Regions from separate parts of the Vibrio sp. genome, predicted to be linked through region 1. Evidence: predicted binding sites of a transcription regulator. Region 1 holds the regulator's gene; the other holds the start of a gene.
What was found. The regulator PurR, encoded in region 1, represses purine synthesis genes. The targets are predictions, from matches to a motif close to TNANGNAAACGTTTNCNTNA.

Region 1 (5,678 bases):
CCACTCAACACCCGCATCTGACTGCTTAAACTGCTCTATGATTTTAAGCGCTTCAGTTTGTTTATCCGCTTGTAACAGCCAAACATACGGCTCACTATTTTCTCCAAAAGGCACTTCGCCTTGTAAGCCAAAGATACCTTCTCCGCGAACCTCACAATTAATACCTTGGGACCTGAGAAGCTCACAGACTATGTGAGCTTCGGGTGGGTTACTAGCAGAGTAAACCTTCATGATGTAGAGCCATTTTGTGCTGCAGGAGAAGACTTTATCTTAGCCATTACCCATTTGGCTATGACAGGGAATAGGCCCAGCAGAGCAAAAGAAGCTAACACTGATGGAGAGACAATACCCGATAAGCTCTCAATCTGAGCGAGCTGAGTACCCGCATTAAGGTATACAGCAGTACCAGGTAACATACCCAATTGACTCACCACATAGAAACGAGCGACAGAGATTGGTGTCAGTCCCATTAGCAAGTTAATTAGGAAAAATGGGAAGACAGGGATTAGCCTTAGAGAAAAGAGATAAAATGCACCGTCACGCTCCACACCTTGATTGATCGCATTTAACTTATCCCCGAATTTGTCTTGTACCCAGTCTCGTAGCAAGAAGCGACTACTAAGGAAAGCAAGAGTAGCACCAATAGTGCTGGCAAAAGAAACAAGCAGCAAGCTCGTCCAAAAGCCAAACAAGGCGGCACCGAGTAAAGTCACAACCGCAGCCCCAGGGATAGAAAAGGCTGTAATCGCGATATAAGCGACGAAGTAAGTCAGTGCAGCAAAGATAAAATTCTCATTAATGTAGTCAGCTAGCGCTAGTTGCTGTGCTTTGGCATTCTCAAGTGTTAAATATTGGCCAAAGTTCATCGCTAAAAACACGATAAGAGTGACCAGTACTATGCCAATGATCAATTTTTTGTTCATAACAGCGTCCTTATACAATCTGCGCTCAAGGTAACTTGTGCCCTATAGTTACATACTTAAGTAAGTATAGGGAATCATTGATATAGGGAATAAGAACGAGTCATGAAGCAGAAAATTTCCATCAAAAGTAAAAAAGCCAGCATTATGCTGGCTTTTTATCAATCAGTTGGAGAGTTTGCTAAGTAACTCTTGTCGACGAGTTTGAGGTATTACTGACCAGTGCGTACCTTTTATTGCACCTTCTAGCGCCCAAAGTAACTCAACACTGACTTCTGCTGAATGAGAAGACTGAATAGCCTTATAAGCATTGACTGCGCCCGCTTCTTCCAAGGATTCAACGTCGTCAATCCCTGCCTTTTTCAGCATTCTTTCCGTTGCTAATCGCAAGTTAGGTAAATCTTTCAAGCGGTTAGGCTTAGCTTTTGATTGTATCTTTTTCTCTTCTTTTGCCGCTTTTAAAGCTTGTTTAGCAAGCGCTAATGTTCGTTCGGTGTCAGAAGAAAGATCATCAGTTAATGCAAAATATTTGGTTACGACGGGGAAACCGCGTTTTTTATAAACGTATGGTTCCAGCGCAAGGGTTTTAAACTGCTGTGTAAGCTGTTCATCAGCGCGCACGTGCAGTCTGTCATTTACCACCAAGGCAAACATCGTTTCATCTGCGAAAATGCCGAAGCCGCCAAACATTGAACGAGACTTAATTTGACCAAGTTGCTCAAACAGTCTCATTGAGTCTTTTAGTATTGGTTTATCCATGCTGTAATTTCTCGGTGTATATGTATACGCCACCAATTCAGGTCCGAGAGAGTAGCAAAATAATGCAGAAATTTTGTCAGTAAGGTGTCATACAAGAAAACACTTCGTAAAATATCGACGAATTCCATGTCTAGTGCTGTTACGTGTTAAGACGCGTCTAGATTACGAGAAATCTTATTGTACTAGTTTTGCATATTTGCCATCGGCAACCCCGCTGCCTTGTACTAATGACTTAAGGCCGGTGGCTTTGCGTCCCATCCTTTCGGAATGGTTTGCCCTGTTCGTGGCATTAATCGAACTATTTAAGAATAAATAATATTTGAGGTAAGTATCACACTTGGAGTGACTAAATGTGATCTTGGTTCAGTAAATTGATGGGGGTTATGCGTTTGGCTAATCAATAATCATATTGCCAAACGCATATCGTTATTACTTGTTAAGGTTGCGAACCGTACAACGCTCAACAATTTCTGGGTGCATTTCAAAAACGCGTTTTTCGTGTTCTTTGTCCTTTATGCGCTCTAGCAGAATTTCAAACGCATTTTTACCAACACGACGTTTTGGCTGGTGAACTGTTGTTAGTGGTGGAGAGAAGTATTCCGCTAACTCAATATTGTCATAGCCAATGATCGACATGTCTTCAGGAATTTGGATACCTTTCTGCTGTAGGCGGCTCATCAAACCAAGAGCCATAGTGTCATTGAAACAGAATACTGCAGTAGGGCGCTTGTCCATTGCGACGATCTTGTCAGCAGCTAGTACGGCTGTATCACATTCAAAGTTACCTTCGAGGATCCAGTCTTCGTTGACATTGAGTTCGGCCTCTTGCATTGCGCGTCGGTATCCCGCGATACGTTCTTGGCACGCTGCTTTTTCGAAGTGACCACTTAAACAAGCGATGTCACTATGCCCGCGTTCAATAAGGTATTTCGTTGCTAGGTAGCCACCTTCTTCGGAGTTATCGATGATCTTGTCTGCTTGGGAGCTCTCTGGGCCCCAATCCATAACCACTTTTGGAATATCTTTGTGGCGATCAAGCATTTCACTTAACTCTTCAGTTAAGTCAGAACACATAACCAAGATACCATCTACACGCTTTTCAGCTAACATGCGGATGTAATCACGTTGCTTCTCGTAAATACCACCGGTATTACATAGGATCAAAGTATAACCTTGACGGTAACAGTAGCTCTCTACACCATCGATAACTTCAGAAAAGAAAAGGTTGGTTGATTGAGTAACTAACATACCGATGGTACGAGTGCTGTTACATTTCAAGCTACGAGCAACAGCACTTGGTGCGTAATTCAGTTCCTGTACTGCTTCCATGACCTTTTCTTGGGTCGCTTCTGCAACAAAACGTGTTTTATTAATTACGTGAGATACCGTTGTCGTTGACACGCCGGCTAAGCGCGCTACGTCTTTTATAGTGGCCATAAGGTTCTGTCCTGTCGATGACTGCCACGGAACAATATTCCTAAGTTTAGGATAATCTGGCAGAAAGTATCAGAAACACAAAAACCGCTGTTAATTAGCGGTTTGTATTTATTAAATTCATTTTTATCGTTTGCGGTCACGATTCTAGACCGCAAACTGGAGAAGCGCAAATAAAAAGGCTTTTGTTACCGCTTAGGGTCACAAAAAGTAAGGTTTATTCACCTTTTAAGTAGCTCGAGTCGAGCTCTAAGAATGCGACCATCAAGTTCGCGATAGCAGAATAGAAACCAAATTCGTCAATGTTTTTACATTTCGCAGCAAATTGTGGTGTCCAACTTAGTAGGTGATCGCAGATAAATGCATCTTGTGCGGCCAACGCTTCTTCCATTGCACTTTCTTGCTCCAACTCGTTAGAGCGGATGATTAGGTTACCTAAAAAATCAAGCTCGATGGCAATATGGTCTGCGGGCTCATTAAGGTTCTCATCTACCTGCACTCCATATTGTTGGAGCAGCGCTTCAATTTCTCTCGCCGGTTCATCATTCAAGAGACCTGACTTACCGATGTACATTGAAGCGTAAGGCAAAGCTGAGTCTCTATCCGATTTAAGGAACAAATCACAAAAATCTGCTGATAGCTCTAGCTGAGCATCCTCTCGGTCCATTAGGCGGTTCAAAGCGTCAATGACGTCAGAAACGGCAGGTTTTAGTGCTTCGTTCTCACCCAAACCAGTCAGAAATGAGCGAATTTCTGCAGAGTGATACTGATCTAAAGCTTCCTGAGTCAGTTCTTTTGCCATCAGGCTAGAGAGCCACCAGTAGATCTCGGCGCGTTTTTCATTAAATGCTTTAATTTCTTGCATTAGGTTTAACTCCTAAAATAACTGCGGATAGTTTACCCAATAAAAATGAACAGCGGTAACACTGGTTGTGACGAAATAAATGTAAATGTGGAAAAAAGTTAACCGATAGCCTAGGTTTGTCTTGAATCAATAAAAAATCATCTTTCTTGGTTTTAAAGTAACAAATACTAGAAATGTTACTGATTATGAATAGAATACTGGTTAAAACGATGACCAATGTAAAATAAGTGGTGTAAATGAGCTATCACGTATTAGTTGTAGAAGATGACGCAGTAACTCGTAGCAAGCTAGTTGGTTACTTTCAAAATGAAGGTTACCACGTAAGTGAAGCAGAAAGCGGCGAGCAGATGCGTGATTCACTACAGAACAATGCGATAGATCTAGTGATGTTAGATATCAATCTGCCTGGAGAAGATGGATTGATGTTAACACGCGAGCTTCGCAGTCAATCAGACATTGGGATTATCCTGGTAACAGGACGCACGGATAGCATTGATAAAATCGTCGGCCTTGAAATGGGTGCAGATGATTATGTAACTAAGCCTTTTGAGCTTCGTGAACTTTTAGTGCGCGTCAAAAACTTGTTATGGCGTATTTCTGCAGCTCGCAATTCAGCAGGTGTTGGAGAAACGGATAAGCAAGACAGCAACACAGTACGTTTTGGTGAATGGACGTTTGATGTTCAACGTCGAGCACTAAGCCGTGCCGGCGAGCCTGTAAAATTGACTAAGGCAGAATACGAACTGCTAGTTGCTCTATCTTCATACCCGAACCAGGTACTGAGCCGTGAGCGTATTCTTAACATGATAAGCCACAGAGTCGATGCACCAAATGACCGCACTATCGACGTTCTTATTCGCCGTATGCGTGCGAAAATGGAGTTTGATCCAAAGAACCCACAGATTTTCGTGACGGTTCATGGTGAAGGCTACATGTTTGCTGGGGATTGATATTCGTCAGATATAAAAAAACCGAGGCATGCCTCGGTTTTTTTATATCTATAGTTGGCTGTTAGAAGCTTCTAAAGATTTTTCTTCATAGTCAGAAGCCCAATCTCTAAGGGTTTGCCACATTCGCCCGAGTGTTTCATGCCAATAACGCTCGGTTTGCTCTAGGTAAACCGCTTTTGGTGTGAACTTAGCCCAAGCTTGAGTAACGTTCTCATGTGCTAGGTAATTAGTTGGAGCAGGATAAGGTTTTAAGCCTGCAGAGTGAAATTCATTCAGAGCTCGCTTCATGTGACTTGCTGATGTCACCACCACCAACTTTTTGTGTTTGACAAATGCAGCAGCTTGTCTCGCTTCTTCCCATGTATCTTTTGCTGTTTCTAGTAGAACAATATCTGACTTAGAGACGCCCAAAGCGAGTGCGACTTTAGCCATCATTCGTGCATTACTCGTTTCAGAGCCACCAGAGTAACCGGACAAAATAAGTTTAGAACCCGGGTAGATGCGCATAATACGAATACCCTCTGCTAAGCGCATTAACCCAGTCCGGCTTAACTCTGAAGTCGGCGGGATTTTGTCATCAACGACATGGCCACTGCCTAGCACCATGACATAGTCAATAGATTCATCTACGGGGAAAAACGCAGAGTACTGGCGTTCAAGTGGCATGAGTAATCGAGAAGAAACAGGCTGAAACGCGATCAGGAATATGCCAATAAATGAGAAAAGGACGATAAAACAGCCAGTCTTTTG
Region 2 (5,678 bases), on a different contig from region 1:
TTTGTTTTTCAAGTATTAAAAAACTTGCAGCATAGATCTCACTTTTATGCTCTAATACCGCGCTTACCAAGGGATGGTGTTAAACAGCTCAGCTTAGATGGAGTTATCAAGTTGACCGAATCCCTGATTAATCCCTTAGGAATGAAATAAATGTCTAAAAATCCAAAATTTGCTATCCGTACTTCTGAAAAACGTAACGGTTGGTGTGCAGAGATCACTCGTCAAGTAACTTCACGCAAAACAACAGTATCAAAGCGCGAGTCAGGCTTTGAAACTGAAGCAGATGCTCAAGCATGGGCTGAGAAAGAGCTTGCTGGTTTCATTAAAAACCAAGCTGAGCGTAACGAGCGTAAAGGTGAAGCTCGTAAAGTTCGTGAAGAGCGTGAAGAACGTCTTGCTCAAGAGGCCGCTGAGAAGAAAGCGCGCTACCTAGCTGCAAAAGCGGCACGTGAAGACGAGATGTTTGACGAAGAGTAATCGTTTAAATTGTCATAAAGAAAAACCGCCTCAAACAGGGCGGTTTTTTTGTAACTGAATAGAGGATTTTAATTATCTGAATTGGCCAGCATCAGGTAAGAACTCAAAGCCAGCGTTTGCTAGTTTTGCTTCAAGAGCAGCTTTATCGATATCGAAATAAGCAACCAGCTTGTCCAGATTACCGTCAAAGTCATCACGTAACTTCATGTTAACGATGCTCATTAACATGATGGGATCCATTGTCTCAAAGTTGTCTAAGTTCATTACTTATCCTCAAAATCTGAGATAAGCAGATTAGCAGCAGCGAACGCAGCTTTTTCGCGAGCCTCTTTTGGCAACGACTCATCCGCAGCAATGTCATTGAGCGCCCGCACAGCACATGAGATTGCTTGAGGGATATACGCTTGATCGCCACTTCCAATTTGAGCATAAAGCTCACGAACCAATTCACAACAGCCGTACACTTGCATGGCTAATTCTCCAATAAATGATAACTGCTCTCAAATATACACACTCGACTAGGTAAACTCAAAAGCTAAGCTTGTCCTAGCTCAAGGTGGATAATAAGACGAACAAGAATTAGCCGATATGCAACTGTTCTTCAAGCTGCGTAATAACAGCAGGAGCGAGTTGCAACTGCTTTGCAAGCTCTTGCAGGTAGGCTTTCTCCATAAAGTTTTGTTCATCAATGACAATCAGAGAGGCCAGATATATTTCTGAAGCTTGTTGCGGGGAAGTTGCGAGTCGCGCTATTTCGCCGGGGTCGAGAGGCTTGTTGAGTTCCGAATGCAATAAGCTCTGTATGTCTTGGTCGATTCCGGTCTCAGCAAGCGTGTTCTCTATACGTTCCATTTCTTGTGTATCTACATGGCCGTCTGCTTTTGCTGCTGCGATCATGGCTTTCAAGATCAGTTCGCTATGTATCGGATCATCTTCGCGAAACTCATTTTGAGGTTCAGGAGACGCCTGATTGGTTTGAGAGTCGTTGTATACCTTATAGGCCAACGCGCCAAGCGCAGCGACACCACCAATTTTTAACGCGTTGATCCCCATTTTTTTGCCAAGCTTTTTACTCTTCTTTGAGCCCATTAGAAGGTTCACTAATCCGCCGCCAACTGCGCCTGCACCAAGTGATTTGAGCGTACCTGAGCTGGATTGTTGTTTGAGTTGTTTTTGACCTTGCTGGACTAAATCAGAGTTCAGTGCTTGATTGAGTAAACTTTTAAGATCCATGACTATTCTCCTATGCGTTCAATCTGAATTTACCTAACTCAAGATGAACGAGAGATGAAAAAAAGGCGAGCATAGAGCTCGCCAAATGGATTGAAAACCGTTTTAATCTTGCGCGTAACCATGAATTCCGAGCAATTCGCCGTCAAGGTAGGCTTCTTTTTCATCCTTCATTACTAAGCGCTCTTCAACTAACCATTTAACTACCATAGGGTAGATTTTGTGTTCTTGAGTTTGAACGCGCTCAGTTAGAGTGTCGACAGTATCTTCGTCGAAAATTGGCACTTTAGCCTGCAGAATTACTGGGCCACCATCTAGTTGCTCAGTGACGAAATGGACACTAGTACCATGCTCTTCATCACCGGCGTGGATAGCACGTTGATAAGTGTTAAGGCCTGGGTACTTAGGTAGCAGAGAAGGGTGAATATTGATCATGCGACCCATGTAGTGACGAACGAATTCACCACTTAGAATGCGCATGTAGCCAGCGAGTACGATAACGTCTGGCTTATATTCATCGATCTGCTTCATTAACTCATGGTCAAAAGCATCACGGGTATCGAAGGCTTTAGGGTCAAGGAAGTGTGCCGCAGCACCGGCTTTTTCAGCACGCTCTAAAGCATAGACATTGGCTTTGTTGGAAAATACTGCGGTAACACGACCATCAGTAATGTCCTTGTCACATGCATCAATGATTGCCTGCAGGTTAGAACCGTTTCCTGAAACTAAAACGACGATACTTTTCATGCTTATTTGATCTCTACTTGTTCTTCGCCAGCTGCAGCGTTTGCGATCTCACCAATAACCCAAGCGTTTTCGCCTTCAGCGTTTAATAGCTCAACTGCCGCGTCTGCTTGATCTTTAGGTAGAGCAACAACAAGGCCTACACCACAGTTAAATGTGCGGTACATTTCGTGAGTTGTTACGTTGCCTTTTTCTTGTAGCCATTTGAAGATGATTGGCCATTCCCAGCTGTTACCATCAACAACCGCTTTAGTACCTTCAGGAAGTACGCGTGGGATGTTTTCCCAGAAACCACCACCTGTGATGTGAGAAATCGCGTGGATGTCGTGTTTCTCAATCATTTTCAGTGCTGATTTGATGTAAATCTTTGTTGGTTCTAGTAGGTGCTCACCGATTGTTCGACCTGCTAGCTCTTCGTTTTTGTCTGCGCCAGATACTTCTAGGATCTTGCGGATTAATGAGTAACCGTTTGAGTGTGGGCCGCTTGAACCTACAGCGATAAGTGCATCGCCAGCGGCTACTTTAGTACCGTCGATTACGTCTTCTTTTTCTACAACACCAACACAGAAGCCGGCAACGTCGTAGTCTTCGCCTTCGTACATTCCTGGCATTTCAGCAGTTTCACCACCGATTAGCGCACAACCTGCTTGTACACAGCCGTCAGCAATGCCAGACACTACGTCTGCTGCCGTATCAACATCAAGTTTGCCTGTTGCGTAGTAATCTAGGAAGAACAGCGGTTCCGCGCCTTGAACAATAAGATCGTTCACACACATAGCAACTAGGTCAACACCGATGGTGTCGTGCTTTTTCATATCCAAAGCAAGACGAAGTTTAGTACCCACACCATCAGTACCTGAAACCAATACTGGCTGCTTATATTTAGTTGGCAGTTCACATAATGCGCCAAAACCACCAATACCACCCATTACTTCTGGGCGACGTGTACGTTTTACAGCACCTTTAATACGGTCAACAAGCGCGTTGCCTGCATCGATATCTACGCCAGCGTCTTTGTAGCTAAGAGATGTGTTATCAGCACTCACAGGGAAGTCCTCGGTTTTTAAGTTGGATATGAAAACGGCGCTATTCTAACAGTGGATAAACCTATATAGCAAACGTTTGCGCAAGTTTTTTCTTTTGTCTTAGAGCAAGAAATTGAGAACGAAATCGTTTATAATCTGAAGGTTTGTTTAAAAATCACCACATAAGCCGGAGATGGAAATGAAAGTTGTTGAAGTAAAACACCCTCTTGTTAAGCACAAACTAGGTCTAATGAGAGAAGGTGACATCAGCACTAAGCGCTTTCGTGAGCTAGCCACAGAAGTTGGCAGCCTACTAACGTACGAAGCGACTGCAGACTTTGAAACGGAAAAAGTAACCATTGAAGGTTGGAATGGTCCTGTTGAAGTTGACCAAATCAAAGGTAAGAAGGTAACAGTAGTACCTATCCTACGTGCCGGTTTAGGTATGATGGACGGTGTTCTTGAGCACATGCCAAGCGCTCGTATCAGCGTTGTAGGTATTTACCGCGACGAAGAAACGCTGGAACCAGTACCTTACTTCAACAAGCTAGCGTCTAACATGGACGAGCGTATTGCGCTTGTTGTTGACCCAATGCTTGCAACGGGTGGTTCTATGATCGCAACGATCGATCTTCTTAAAGAGAAAGGCTGTAAAGCGATTAAAGTTCTTGTGCTTGTTGCAGCTCCTGAAGGTATCGAAGCATTAGAAAAAGCACACCCAGATGTTGAGCTGTTCACAGCTGCTATCGATGAGAAGCTAAACGACAAAGGTTACATCGTACCTGGTCTTGGTGACGCAGGTGATAAAATCTTCGGCACGCTATAAGCGGTCGATAGTGAATGATTTAAAAAGGGAGCCGATTGGCTCCCTTTTTGTTTGCTGATTATTTCTTCAAACTTAATGTGCCGCCAGTTTTCGGCTTGCTTGGACGCTGACTATTCTCAGACGCTGGCTTATGGAAAGACTTCCCTTTATTGCCACTCGGCTTACCCTTAAATTCACCTTGCTTACCACTATGACGACCTTTCTTAGAGTTAGGCGCGTGGCGGAACTCATCTGCGTTGCGACCTTTAAAGGTGCGCTGCTTTTGATTACGTCGTGCTTTTGATTCTTGGTTTTCTTCACGGCTATCAAATAGCTTAGCATCGGTTGCGCGACGAATGCGTTTACCTTTGCTATCCATCTTAGACGCTTCTTCTGTGCCGCTTGAGTCTTCACACATAGCTAGAATCTCGGCTACTTCACTATCGCTCAGGTAACGCCATTGACCGTTAGGAATGCCATCTAGAGAGATGTTCATGATGCGAACACGACGTAGCTTGAATACTTCATAGCCTAAGGCTTCACACATGCGGCGAATTTGACGGTTGAGTCCCTGAGTAAGCACAATACGGAACGAGTATTTGGTCTCTTTGGTCACAGTACAAGGTAGCGTTACTGTGTCGAGGATGTTGACGCCTGAAGACATCTTCTTAATGAAGTCATCGCTGATTGGCTTATCAACACGTACTACGTATTCTTTTTCGTGGTTGTTACCGGCGCGAAGAATTTTATTGACGATATCGCCATCGTTAGTCAGGAAAATAAGACCATCAGAAGGTTTGTCTAGACGACCAATCGGGAAAATACGCTTTTTGTGACCAACGAAGTCAACGATATTGCCTGGAATATCACGTTCGGTAGTACAGGTAATGCCGGTTGGCTTATTTAGCGCAATATAAACAGGTTTGTCTGTAGCTGCAGAGATTGGTTTGTTGTCGACTTGAACGTCATCACCAGGTAGGACTTTTGTGCCCATTTCTGGCACTTTGCCATTAATAGTGACACGACCTTGTTCGATTAAACGGTCGGCTTCACGGCGTGAGCAAAAACCAGTTTCACTAATAAACTTATTGAGGCGTTTAGCGTTATCTTGTGACATGTTGTTCTCCTAACGTTTCACAACGGCGGTTGATAGAAAGTGCTGATCAAAACGTCAGCACATCAAGGGCGCGCATTCTAGCACTGGAATATGGTTAACCCAATCGTTTTTGATGGCGTTCGCGTGTTTCGAGTTTTTTCTCTGCACTTTTTCTTAGCAACACGTAAACCGCACCGGTACCACCATGAAAGCGTTGTGCACTATGCACGCATTGTACTTCTTTTATTTGCATCAACCACTGAGCAACAAAGCTTTTCATGAGTGCTGGTGGGTTGGATCG

Region 2: the regulator PurR is predicted to act here: its motif matches at 3,562-3,581, upstream of purM (phosphoribosylformylglycinamidine cyclo-ligase).

Annotation. Positions count from the first base shown of each region.
Region 1 is NZ_CFHWOM010000062.1:8,259-13,936, forward strand. It holds gene AC4MRV_RS19130 (putative signal transducing protein) at 1-231, opposite strand, end outside; gene AC4MRV_RS19135 (TVP38/TMEM64 family protein) at 228-923, opposite strand; gene AC4MRV_RS19140 (TfoX/Sxy family DNA transformation protein) at 1,086-1,679, opposite strand; cyclic di-GMP riboswitch class I at 1,881-1,966, opposite strand; gene purR (HTH-type transcriptional repressor PurR) at 2,109-3,116, opposite strand; gene torD (molecular chaperone TorD) at 3,331-3,978, opposite strand; gene torR (two-component system response regulator TorR) at 4,215-4,928, shown strand; gene elyC (envelope biogenesis factor ElyC) at 4,977-5,678, opposite strand, start outside.
Region 2 is NZ_CFHWOM010000085.1:391-6,068, forward strand. It holds gene AC4MRV_RS20600 (DUF3622 domain-containing protein) at 151-477, shown strand; gene AC4MRV_RS20605 (DUF4250 domain-containing protein) at 550-741, opposite strand; gene AC4MRV_RS20610 (YaeP family protein) at 741-947, opposite strand; gene AC4MRV_RS20615 (tellurite resistance TerB family protein) at 1,057-1,710, opposite strand; gene purN (phosphoribosylglycinamide formyltransferase) at 1,813-2,454, opposite strand; gene purM (phosphoribosylformylglycinamidine cyclo-ligase) at 2,457-3,497, opposite strand; gene upp (uracil phosphoribosyltransferase) at 3,676-4,302, shown strand; gene rluF (23S rRNA pseudouridine(2604) synthase RluF) at 4,361-5,398, opposite strand; gene smrA (DNA endonuclease SmrA) at 5,493-5,678, opposite strand, start outside.